DNA from 3 places in the Cupriavidus malaysiensis genome. Region 1 is predicted to be linked to each of the others. Evidence: predicted binding sites of a transcription regulator. Region 1 holds the regulator's gene; each other region holds the start of a gene.
The links. Region 1 encodes sigma-54, which starts transcription at its own class of promoters, with help from an activator protein. Its sites were predicted from a motif close to TGGCANGNAANCTGCTTT; they were not measured.

Region 1 (3,421 bases):
AGGAGCTGGTGCACGGCTTCGGGCGTCGGCAGCGTGGCCAGGCCTTCGCGCATGTCGCGGTCGGACAGCAACTGGGCGATCTCCGACAGGATCTCGAGATGTTGCTGGGTGGCCTGCTCGGGTACCAGCAGGAAGATCAGCAGCGACACCGGCTTGCCGTCGGGCGATTCGAATGGGATCGGCTCGGCCAGACGCATGAAGGCGGCCAGCGGTTGCTTCAGGCCCTTGATGCGGCCATGCGGGATGGCCACGCCCGCGCCCAGCCCGGTCGAGCCCAGCGACTCGCGCGCGAACAGGTTGTCGGTGACCGTGGCCCGCGCCACGCCATGGTTGTTCTCGAAGAGGAGTCCGGCCTGTTCGAAGACGCGCTTCTTGCTGGTGACGCTGACGTCGAGTGTGATGTTGCCTGGCGGCAGCAATTTGGCCAAACGGTTCATGGCAGGTGCGCAGGGATTCCAGATAAGCGGCCCGGTGCGCTGCGCGCCCGGCCGGGTCAAAGAGGCGGAATATCCGCTCGCTCCGCCGGTCGGGCGCCGGCATGCGGAGTATCGGACCATTATAGAGCAGCCCGCCCGCCTTCTTGTGCGGCGCGCAAGCCGCGGTCCCGGCGGTAGCGGCGACTCATGTATTGGAGAGCATACACTGCGTCGCGCCACTTGCGAACTCCCCCGGACGAGGGCGTGTACGGGGCGTGCACGCGAGCCGGTCCGCCAAAAGCAAAAAACCGCGCTTTATGCGCGGTTCGTGGTCTGGCCCTTGTGCTGGTGGCCGACGGGCGGCCTCAAGGCAGATCAGGCAGATTGTTCTTATTGTTTTCTCTGGCTATTGCTGCATCTGTGCGGCAGCCATCTGGTACTTCACGGATTCCCGGTCGTGGCTCTGCACGCGGTCCTTGTACCGGATGACCTGACGGTCCAGCTTGTCGACCAGTGCGTCGATCGCCGCATACAGGTCTTCGTGGTGCGCCTCGACGAAGATGTCCTTGCCCTTCAGATGCAGATTGATTTCCGCGTACTGACGCCTGTCCTTTTCCTTGTGGTTGTCGACAGAGAGCAGCACGCTAACGCCGATGACTTGATCGAAATGCCTGACGATACGCTCCAGCTTCGTTTCCACGTACTCACGCAGGGGTGGCGTGATGTCCAGGTGGTGTCCACTGATCTTGAAGTTCATAGCGCTTCTCCTTCTGAAAGAGCCACACCAGGCAGGCGATGCGGCTCGGCTACAAAGACTTGCGGAGATTGACTGCCGGGATCTTCAGCGCTTCTCGGTACTTGGCGACCGTCCGGCGCGCCACGACGAAGCCCTGATCGCCCAGCAATTCGGCAATTCGGCTGTCGGACAGGGGATTCTTCGGGTCTTCGGCTCCTATCAGTTGCTTGATCAAGGCTCGGATAGCCGTTGATGAAGCAGCGCCGCCCGTTTCCGTGGACACATGGCTGCCGAAGAAGTACTTCAGCTCGAAAGTGCCCATGGGGGTGGCCATGTATTTGTTAGTCGTCACCCGAGAGATGGTTGACTCGTGTAATCCCAGTGTATCGGCAATCTCCCGCAAAACCAAGGGGCGCATCGCAATTTCACCGTGGCTGAAGAAGTTCTTTTGACGCTCGACAATGGCCTGTGCGACACGCAGGATGGTGTCGAAGCGCTGCTGGATGTTCTTGATCAGCCAGCGGGCTTCCTGCAGTTTCTGCTGCAGGCCGGCGGCACCGGATTCGCCCTTGGCGCCGCGCAGGATCTGCGCGTACATGTCGTTGATGCGCAGGCGCGGCATCACGTCGGGATTGAGTTGGGCGATCCAGCCGCTGCCGCTCTTGCGCACGAACACGTCGGGCACGACGAAGTCGGCCTGCGGACGGTTGTAGGCGTGGCCCGGATACGGTGCCAGCGAGCGGATCAGGTCATGTGCTGCCTTCAGCGCCGTCTCGTCCACCTGCAGCGCCTTCTTCAAGCGCGTGTAATCGCGCGCGGCCAGCAGTTCCAGGTGGTGGTTGACGATGCCCAGCGCCAGCTCGCGCTGCGGATGCGACAGCCGCCGCAGCTGCAGCGCCAGGCATTCGGCCGCATTGCGCGCTCCCACGCCGGGTGGATCGAAGCTCTGCAGCAGGGCCAGCATGGCCTGCACTTCCTCGATCTCGAACTCCAGCTCTTCGGGCAGCTCTTCGCAGATCTCCTCGAGCGTGGCGCTGAGGTAGCCGTCGTCGTCGAGCGACTCGATCAGGAAGATGGCCAGGCCCTTGTCGCGCGCCGAGATCTTCAGCGGCGCGAGCTGTTCCATCAGGTGCTCGCGCAGGGTCGGCTCGGCGTCGCGCAGTTGCAGCGGCGCCTTCTCGTCTTCGTCGCCCTGGGGGCGACGCGCGAAGTCGTCCAGGCTCCAGTCGCTGCCGTAGTCGTCGGCGCCGTCGCCGAAGCGCTCTTCATCGCCGCCGCCCTCGTCGCTGCGTGCCTCGCCATTGCCCTGCGCTTCGGCCGGGGCCGGCGCGGGTGCGCTCTGCACGTTGATGCTGCCATCGGCGGCCACCCGCAGCGGGCTCTCGATCCAATCGTTTTCGCGCTCGAGCAGAGGGTTTTCGATCAGGGCCTGCTCGACTTCCTGCTGCAGTTCGAGCGTGGAAAGCTGCAACAGCCGGATCGACTGCTGAAGCTGTGGCGTCAGTGCGAGATGCTGGGAAAGGCGGAGCTGAAGCGAAGGTTTCATGCGGCCTATTCTATGCCCATCCGCAGCGCGATGGAACGAAAATTGCTAACGTTCCTGCCGCTTTGTCGCGGTCCCGCGCCGGCGAGGCGCGGCCACCGCATCACATGCGGAAGTTCTCGCCCAGGTAGACCCGGCGCACCGATTCGTTGGCGATGATTTCCTGCGGGCGGCCCTCGGCCAGCACCGCGCCCTCGCTGATGATGTAGGCGTGGTCGCAGATGCCCAGCGTCTCGCGCACATTGTGGTCGGTGATCAGCACGCCGATGTTGCGCGCCTTGAGGAAGCTGACGATACGCTGGATCTCGCCCACCGCGATCGGGTCGACACCGGCGAACGGTTCGTCGAGCAGGATGAAGCGCGGGGCCGAAGCCAGCGCGCGCGCGATTTCCACGCGCCGGCGCTCGCCGCCCGACAGAGACAGCGCGGGATTCTGGCGCAGGTGGGCGATCTGCAGGTCGTCGAGCAGCGCGTCCAGGCGGCGCTCGATCTCCTGCGCCGACAGCGGCTTGCCGTCGACGATCTGCAGCTCCAGCACCGCGCGGATGTTCTCCTCGACGTTGAGCTTGCGGAACACCGAGGCCTCCTGCGGCAGGTAGGACAGGCCCATGCGCGCGCGCTCGTGGATGGCCAGGCCGCTCAGGTGCAGGCCGTCGAGCACGATGTCGCCTTCGTCCAGCGCCACCAGGCCGACGATCATGTAGAAGGAGGTGGTCTTGCCGGCGC
Region 2 (3,421 bases), on a different replicon from region 1:
GCCGGGCCGATGCGCGCACCTGGCCGGTACGGCTCGACGGCACGTGGCAGGCCCCGCGAACTGCCACCACTGCCAGTTTGGCAGTGGTGGCAGCGCCTGCTAGAATGCCTTGTCCTTCGCCCCAGGCTAGCCCCCCATGGCCGATCTCCCGAGCGTCGTCGCCGCCCCTGCCGCCGACGCGCAAGCGCCCGTCGAGGCGCTGATCTCCTATCTCGAGCACGATCCGCAGCCGATGATCGTGCTCGACACCGAGTACAACATCCTGGCCGCCAACACGGCCTACCGGCGCCAGTTCGGCGCGGTCGACCGGCCCTATATCGGCCATAAGTGCTACCGCATCTCGCATCACTACGACATGCCTTGCGACCAGGCCGGCGAGCACTGTCCGATGCGCAAGGCGCGCGAGACCATGGGGCCGAACCGGGTCCTGCATATCCACCACACGCCGCGCGGCCCCGAGCATGTCGATGTCGAACTGCGGCCCATCCTGAACGCCCGGCGCGAAGTGGTGGCGTTCGTCGAGCGCCTGGCCACCGTGCGCAATGCCTCGGCCCAGGCCAGCGCGGACGGCCTGGTCGGACGGGCGCCGGCCTTCAACACCGCGCTGGGCGCGGTGCAGCGCGTGGCACCGTCGATGCTGCCGGTGCTGCTGCTGGGCGAATCGGGCACCGGCAAGGAACTGTTCGCCCACGCCGTGCACGAAGCCAGCGGGCGCGCCGGCGGCCCCTTGGTGGTGGTCGATTGCTCGGGCTTGACAGAGACGCTGTTCGAAAGCGAGCTGTTCGGCTATGAGAAGGGTGCTTTCACCGGCGCGGTGGCACGCAAGAAGGGGCTGGTCGAGACCGCCCAGGGCGGTACGCTGTTCCTCGACGAGATCGGCGACGTGCCGCTGTCGATGCAGGTCAAGCTGCTGCGCCTGATCGAATCGGGCACCTTCCGCCGGGTCGGCAGCGTCGACACCCAGCAGGCCGACTTCCGCCTGGTGGCGGCCACTCACAAGCCGCTCGAGAAGATGGTGGCCGAGGGAGAGTTCCGCCAGGATCTCTACTACCGCATCAGCGCTTTCCCGGTCCACCTGCCGCCGCTGCGCGAACGGCTGGACGATATCCCGCTGCTGGTGGACTCCTTCCTGCAGCGCGGCGGCGCGGGCGGGCGCCGCCTGAGCGTGGACGCGGCCGCCATGGCGCGCCTGCAGGCACACCGCTGGCCCGGCAATATCCGCGAGCTGCGCAATGTGCTGGAGCGCGCCAGGCTGTTTGCCGAAGGCAGCGTGATCGGGGTGGAGGCGCTGCCGCCGGGACTGGGCCTGGCACCGCCGCCCGAACCGGCGGGCAGGGCGGCGCTGACAGCCGCGGTGGCGGCGGCGATCGCTCCGGTGCTGGACGAGGCCGAACTGCGGCGCCAGGTGGCGGCCTTCCGCGGCACGCGGCGCGAACTGGCGGCCGCCCTCGGCCTGTCGGAGCGCACGCTCTACCGGCGCCTCAAGTCCCTCGGCCTGGCCTGAGCGGCAGGGCGCAGGCCACGTGGTCGCGCCTCCGCCGGATCATGGCCGGATCATGGCCGGATCCTTGACGCATCACGGTCGGATCACTGTCAGGCGACTGCCAGCACACTGCCAGACTGCCATCTTCTGCCAGATTGCCAGGGCCGCGCCGACTGGCAAAGTGGCCTTGTGCCGACTAAGCTACTGAATCGATATGACTTTTCGAGAACGTCGCCACTGGCACGCTTCTTGATCAGCTCCATGGCATGACCCCCAACGATCGACGACTGTTGCGCCACCTGCTGCTCGCCGTCGCGGTGAAGATTGCCGTGCTGGCCTTGCTCTGGTGGTGTTTCGTGGCCGACCAGCGGGTTGCCGTGGATGCCCGGCGCGCCGCCGACCGCCTGGGTCCGCCCCCAACAGCACAAGGAGCACAGCCGTGATCTCGGAGCACCTGGTCGACCTGTCCCGGTTGCAGTTCGCCGCCACCGCCATGTACCACTTCCTGTTCGTGCCGCTCACCCTGGGCATGGTCTGGCTGCTGGTCATCATGGAGAGCGTCTATGTGATGACCGGCAAGGTCATCTGGAAGGACATGACGCGCTTCTGGGGCAAGCTGTTCGGCATCAACTTCGCGCTCGGCGTCACCACCGGCATCACGCTCGAGTTCCAGTTCGGCACCAACTGGGCCTATTACTCCCACTACGTCGGCGACATCTTCGGCGCTCCGCTGGCCATCGAGGGCCTGATGGCCTTCTTCCTCGAATCCACCTTCATCGGCCTGTTCTTCTTCGGCTGGGACCGCCTCTCGCGCACCCAGCACCTGCTGGTCACCACCCTGATGGCGGTCGGCACCAACCTCTCCGCCCTGTGGATCCTGATCGCCAACGGCTGGATGCAGAATCCGGTCGGCGCCGCCTTCAACTGGCAGACCATGCGCATGGAGATGACCGACTTCTGGGCCGTGGTGTTCAACCCCGTGGCCCAGGCCAAGTTCGTGCACACGGTCTCGGCCGGCTACGTCACCGGCGCCATGTTCGTGCTGTCGGTCTCCAGCTGGTACCTGCTGCGCGGGCGCGACCTCGAGTTCGCCCGGCGCAGCTTCCGCGTGGCGGCAGCCTTCGGCCTGGCCAGCGTGTGCTCGGTGATCGTGCTCGGCGACGAGTCCGGCTACACCGTGGGCGAGGCCCAGCAGACCAAGATGGCCGCCATCGAGGCCATGTGGGAGACCGAGCCGGCGCCGGCCAGCTTCAACCTGGTGGCCGGCATCAACGAGGCCGCGCAGAAGAACGACTGGGCCATCGAGATCCCCTGGGTGATGGGCCTGATCGGCACGCGCTCGGTGACCAAGGAGATCCCGGGCATCCATGACATCAAGGTGCGCAACCGCGAGCGCATCCGCAACGGCATCCCGGCCGTGCTGGCGCTGGAGGCGCTGCGCGCCAACCCGGACGACGCCAGCGCGCGCCAGACCCTGGCAAGCCACCAGCAGGACCTGGGCTTCGGCCTGCTGCTGCGGAAATACACCACCGACGTGCGCCAGGCCACCCCGGCCATGATCGAGCAGGCGGTCAACGACACCGTGCCGCGCGTGTGGCCGATGTTCTGGGGCTTCCGCATCATGGTGGGCCTGGGCTTCCTGATGCTGGCGCTGTTCGGCCTGGCCTTCTGGACCACGCTGCGCCCGCAGCGGCTGGCGCCGCGCTGGCTGCTGCGCTGGGCGCTGTGCATGCTGCCCGCGCCCTGGATCGCCATCGAGCTGGGCTGGATCGTGGCCGAGTACGGGCGCCAGCCGTGGACCATCTACGGCGTGCTGCCCACCCACCTGAGCGTGTCCACGCTGAGCGTGCAGAGCCTGTACGGCTCGCTGGCCGGCTTCCTCGGCTTCTACACGCTGCTGCTGGTCGTCGAGGTCTACCTGATGGTGAAGTTCGCCCG
Region 3 (3,421 bases), 240 kb from region 1:
AATGGGCCGCCTGCTGAAGGCTGCGCTGTAATTCGGCGTCCGATTCCCGGTGTCCCGCCGCGCCCCGCGCGGCGCCGGCACCGACCGCCGGCCCCGGCCGGCCATGCAATGCCCCCGCCTCATGCGGGGGCATTGTCATTCTGGCGGAGGCAATCCGGGGGCCTGGACGCCCCGGCCTTGCACGACTTCCCGCCAGACTAAGCTGCTCAAGGAACTTGAGACCCGGGACACTAGGGTATCTCCCAGGTCTGCTGGTATCCTGATTGAAACCTAATCGAAAGGTTCATACGGTAAATCTCCATGTCTGAATTTTCAGACATCCGAAATGCCGCAGTCGCGCGCCGAGCCAGCGCGCGGACCTGTCGTTATCCATCAACACCAAGTCATAGAAACCGAGGAGCTTCACCGTGGAATTGCTGTCCTCCACCGCGTTCTGGATCGCGCTGGGATCGATCATCCTGACCAATATCGTCTTGTCGGGCGACAACGCCGTGGTGATCGCCCTGGCCTCGCGCAACCTGCCGCCCGCCCAGCAGAAGAAAGCCATCTTCTGGGGCAGCGCCGCCGCCATCATCATGCGCGTGGTGCTGACCGTGGCGGCCGTCAAGCTGCTGAGCCTGCCCTACCTGAAGATCGTCGGCGCCCTGCTGCTGGTCTACATCGGCGTGCAATTGCTGACCGGCGACGATGACGAGGACGGCCACGATGCCAAGGACAATATCTGGGCCGCCATCCGCACCATCCTGATCGCCGACCTGGTGATGTCGCTCGACAACGTGGTGGCCGTGGCCGCCGCCGCGCAGAAGGGCCCCGAAGGCAGCCAGCTGATGCTGCTGGTGCTGGGCCTGGGCCTGTCGATCCCGCTGATCGTGTTCGGCAGCACCATCCTGCTCAAGGTGATGGAGCGCTTCCCCATCATCATCGTGCTGGGTGCCGCCCTGCTGGGCTACCTGGCCGGCGAGATGCTGGTCAGCGACCCGGTCGACGCCGCCTGGTTCGAGGCCAACGTGCCGCACGCCCACCTCGTGTTCGGCGTCGTCGGCGCCGTGCTGGTGGTGCTGATCGGCAAGCTGCTGCAGCGCCGCGGCGCACAGACCGCCTGACCGACCCGTCCTCTCAGCGGCGACTGGGCGTGAAGCCCGGGCGCCGTCGTTCCGGGCGGCCGCAGCGATGCGGCCGCCCGTTTTTCTGCAGGAGCGGGGAGCAGCGCGCTGCCCGGGAGGCGCCGGATTTCAGTTGGATTCGTTTCTGATCGAAACGGCGCTTCCATCGCCTGCCGCAGCCTGTCAGCCTGGGTGACAAAATTTGCGCCAGCGCAAAGCCATCGGCCGCCCAACTGCCGAAAATTGTCACTTCGTGCCTTCACATACCCTCCAAAAGGCTGGCATGAAGACTGCTTTATATGTCCCGCATCACATGAAACACGATGTTTCATCACATCGGGAAAATACCTTCAAGGGGTCAAATCACCATGCAACGCGTACAACAACTGAAGAAGCTGGGCCGCCGTGCCCAGAAGGGCTTTACGCTGATCGAACTGATGATCGTCGTGGCGATCATCGGCATCCTGGCGGCGATTGCGATTCCGCAGTATCAGGACTATACGCAGCGCTCCAAAGCGAACGGCGCAGTTGCCGGTCTGGAAAGCTTCAAGACGGCTATTGCAATGTGTTCTCAAGAGCAAGGGACTCTGACGGGTTGCAATGCCGGCGCGAATAATATTCCCGCCATACCCGCTGGTACTGCGGCAGATCCGCTGCCCAAGTATGTGACGGCTATCGCATCGATCACGAATGGTGTTATCTCTGCGACGCTCGAAGCAACTGACGCCGCTGGCGCCGCAGATACGTTGACGCTGACCCCGACGGTCAATGCGACCAACGTCACTTGGGTCTCTACCGGCACCGCTTGCGACGGCGGCAAGCGCGGCCTCAAGTGCTGATCTCGCTCTGAGCCAATCCGGGGGGGGGAGCGACATGCAATCCATGCATTGTCGTGGATATCGGAATACTAATGATGGCTTCACTCTGATCGAATTAATGATCGTGGTGGCGATTGTTGGGGTTCTCACTGCTGTCGCGCTTCCCCAGTATCAGGACTACACACAAAGGACTAAAGCGAACGGTGCTGTTAGTGCACTTGCTGCGTTCAGGACTGCAATCGCGACTTGCTTGCAGGAGCGGGGCACGACTGCAGGATGCAGTGCTGGCTTGAACAATGTGCCGGCCATTCCTGCTGGCACTGCTGCCGATCCGCTTCCCAGCTATGTGCAGTCGATAGCGTCAATCACTGATGGCATCATTACGGCGACGTTGGAGGCGAAGGATTCGTCGGGAATGAGGGAATCCCTGGTGCTGACTCCTCTTACAGGTACGGCCGGCGTGAATGTAACTTGGGTGGCGAGCGGTACCGCCTGTGACGGTGGTGTACGCGGATTGAAGTGCTAAGAACTGTGCTTCTTCGCGATCGCAAGAAGAGCATAGTTTCGATCTGGAGGCGCCTTAGGGTGCTTCTTTTCAATTTTAGGGTCTACGTTACCTCTCCGTTTGTTGGGGCGCTGGCGTACTGCTGAGAGCGCAGTCAGCAGGAATGCCTAAAGACGGACGAACGCCGAGTTCATTTTCTTTCCCCACCCCCCCAAGCTATCATGCGCCTTTGCCCCCACCAGGCACCCGCATGCCGCCTCTCAGGTTCTCGCTTCCGGCCCTAGCCGTTTTCCTCGCTGTCGCGTTTCCCCCGCTGGTTTCCCGGCATACCCTGCCGCTCGCTACTTTCTACGGCGAATGGGCCTCGCTGCTGCTGTTCGCGTTGAGCGCCTGGCTGTTGTGCAGCCTCGCCACGCGCGCCGGCCAGCGTAGCGAGGCGCCGCTGCTGCCCATCGCCGCGCTGTTCCCCCTCTGGTTGATCCTGACCGGCCTGCTGCAGGCCGCCGCCGGCATGCCCGACATCACCGGCAGCCGCCTGCTGACGCAGCTGGCGCTGGCGCTGGGCGCGGTGGTGATGCTGGCCGCCTGGCGCTACGGGCAGGCCGCGGGCCGCGACGGGCGCCGCCACCTGCTCGATGCGCTGGCCGCCGCCTGGCTGGTGGCGGGGTTGCTGGGCACGCTGGCGCAATGGGCGCAGGTCTTCCACCTGGAGCCGGGTAGCCTGGGCCTGGTCTCTTCCTATTTCTACGATGACAACCGCCGCCTGTGGGGCAACCTGAACCAGCCCAACCACCAGGCTACGGTCGAGGGGCTGGCGCTGGCGGCCTCGGTCTGGCTGGCCGCGCGCGGCCGCCTGGGCGCGCCGGCCTGGCTGGCGGCGGCGCTGCTGCTCGAGAGCGGCATCGTACTGTCCGGCTCGCGCACAGGCGTGCTGCACGTGGGGCTGGCGACCTTGTGCGCCTTGCTGATGGCCTGGCTGGCGCGCGCGGGCGCGA

Region 2: cydP (cytochrome oxidase putative small subunit CydP) is a predicted target of sigma-54. The motif match lies at 1,722-1,739, and genes of this name have one in related genera.
Region 3: BKK80_RS04690 (pilin) is a predicted target of sigma-54. The motif match lies at 1,383-1,400, and genes of this name have one in related genera.

Annotation. Positions count from the first base shown of each region.
Region 1 covers NZ_CP017754.1:835,513-838,933, forward strand. The annotation lists gene ptsN (PTS IIA-like nitrogen regulatory protein PtsN) at 1-437, opposite strand, end outside; gene hpf (ribosome hibernation-promoting factor, HPF/YfiA family) at 823-1,173, opposite strand; gene BKK80_RS03655 (RNA polymerase factor sigma-54) at 1,223-2,698, opposite strand; gene lptB (LPS export ABC transporter ATP-binding protein) at 2,799-3,421, opposite strand, start outside.
Region 2 covers NZ_CP017755.1:1,745,870-1,749,290, reverse strand. The annotation lists gene BKK80_RS27270 (sigma-54 interaction domain-containing protein) at 137-1,504, shown strand; gene cydP (cytochrome oxidase putative small subunit CydP) at 1,750-1,926, shown strand; gene BKK80_RS27265 (cytochrome ubiquinol oxidase subunit I) at 1,923-3,421, shown strand, end outside.
Region 3 covers NZ_CP017754.1:1,071,271-1,074,691, forward strand. The annotation lists gene sucD (succinate--CoA ligase subunit alpha) at 1-31, shown strand, start outside; gene BKK80_RS04685 (TerC family protein) at 408-1,103, shown strand; gene BKK80_RS04690 (pilin) at 1,472-1,942, shown strand; gene BKK80_RS37820 (pilin) at 1,977-2,447, shown strand; gene BKK80_RS04695 (PglL family O-oligosaccharyltransferase) at 2,677-3,421, shown strand, end outside.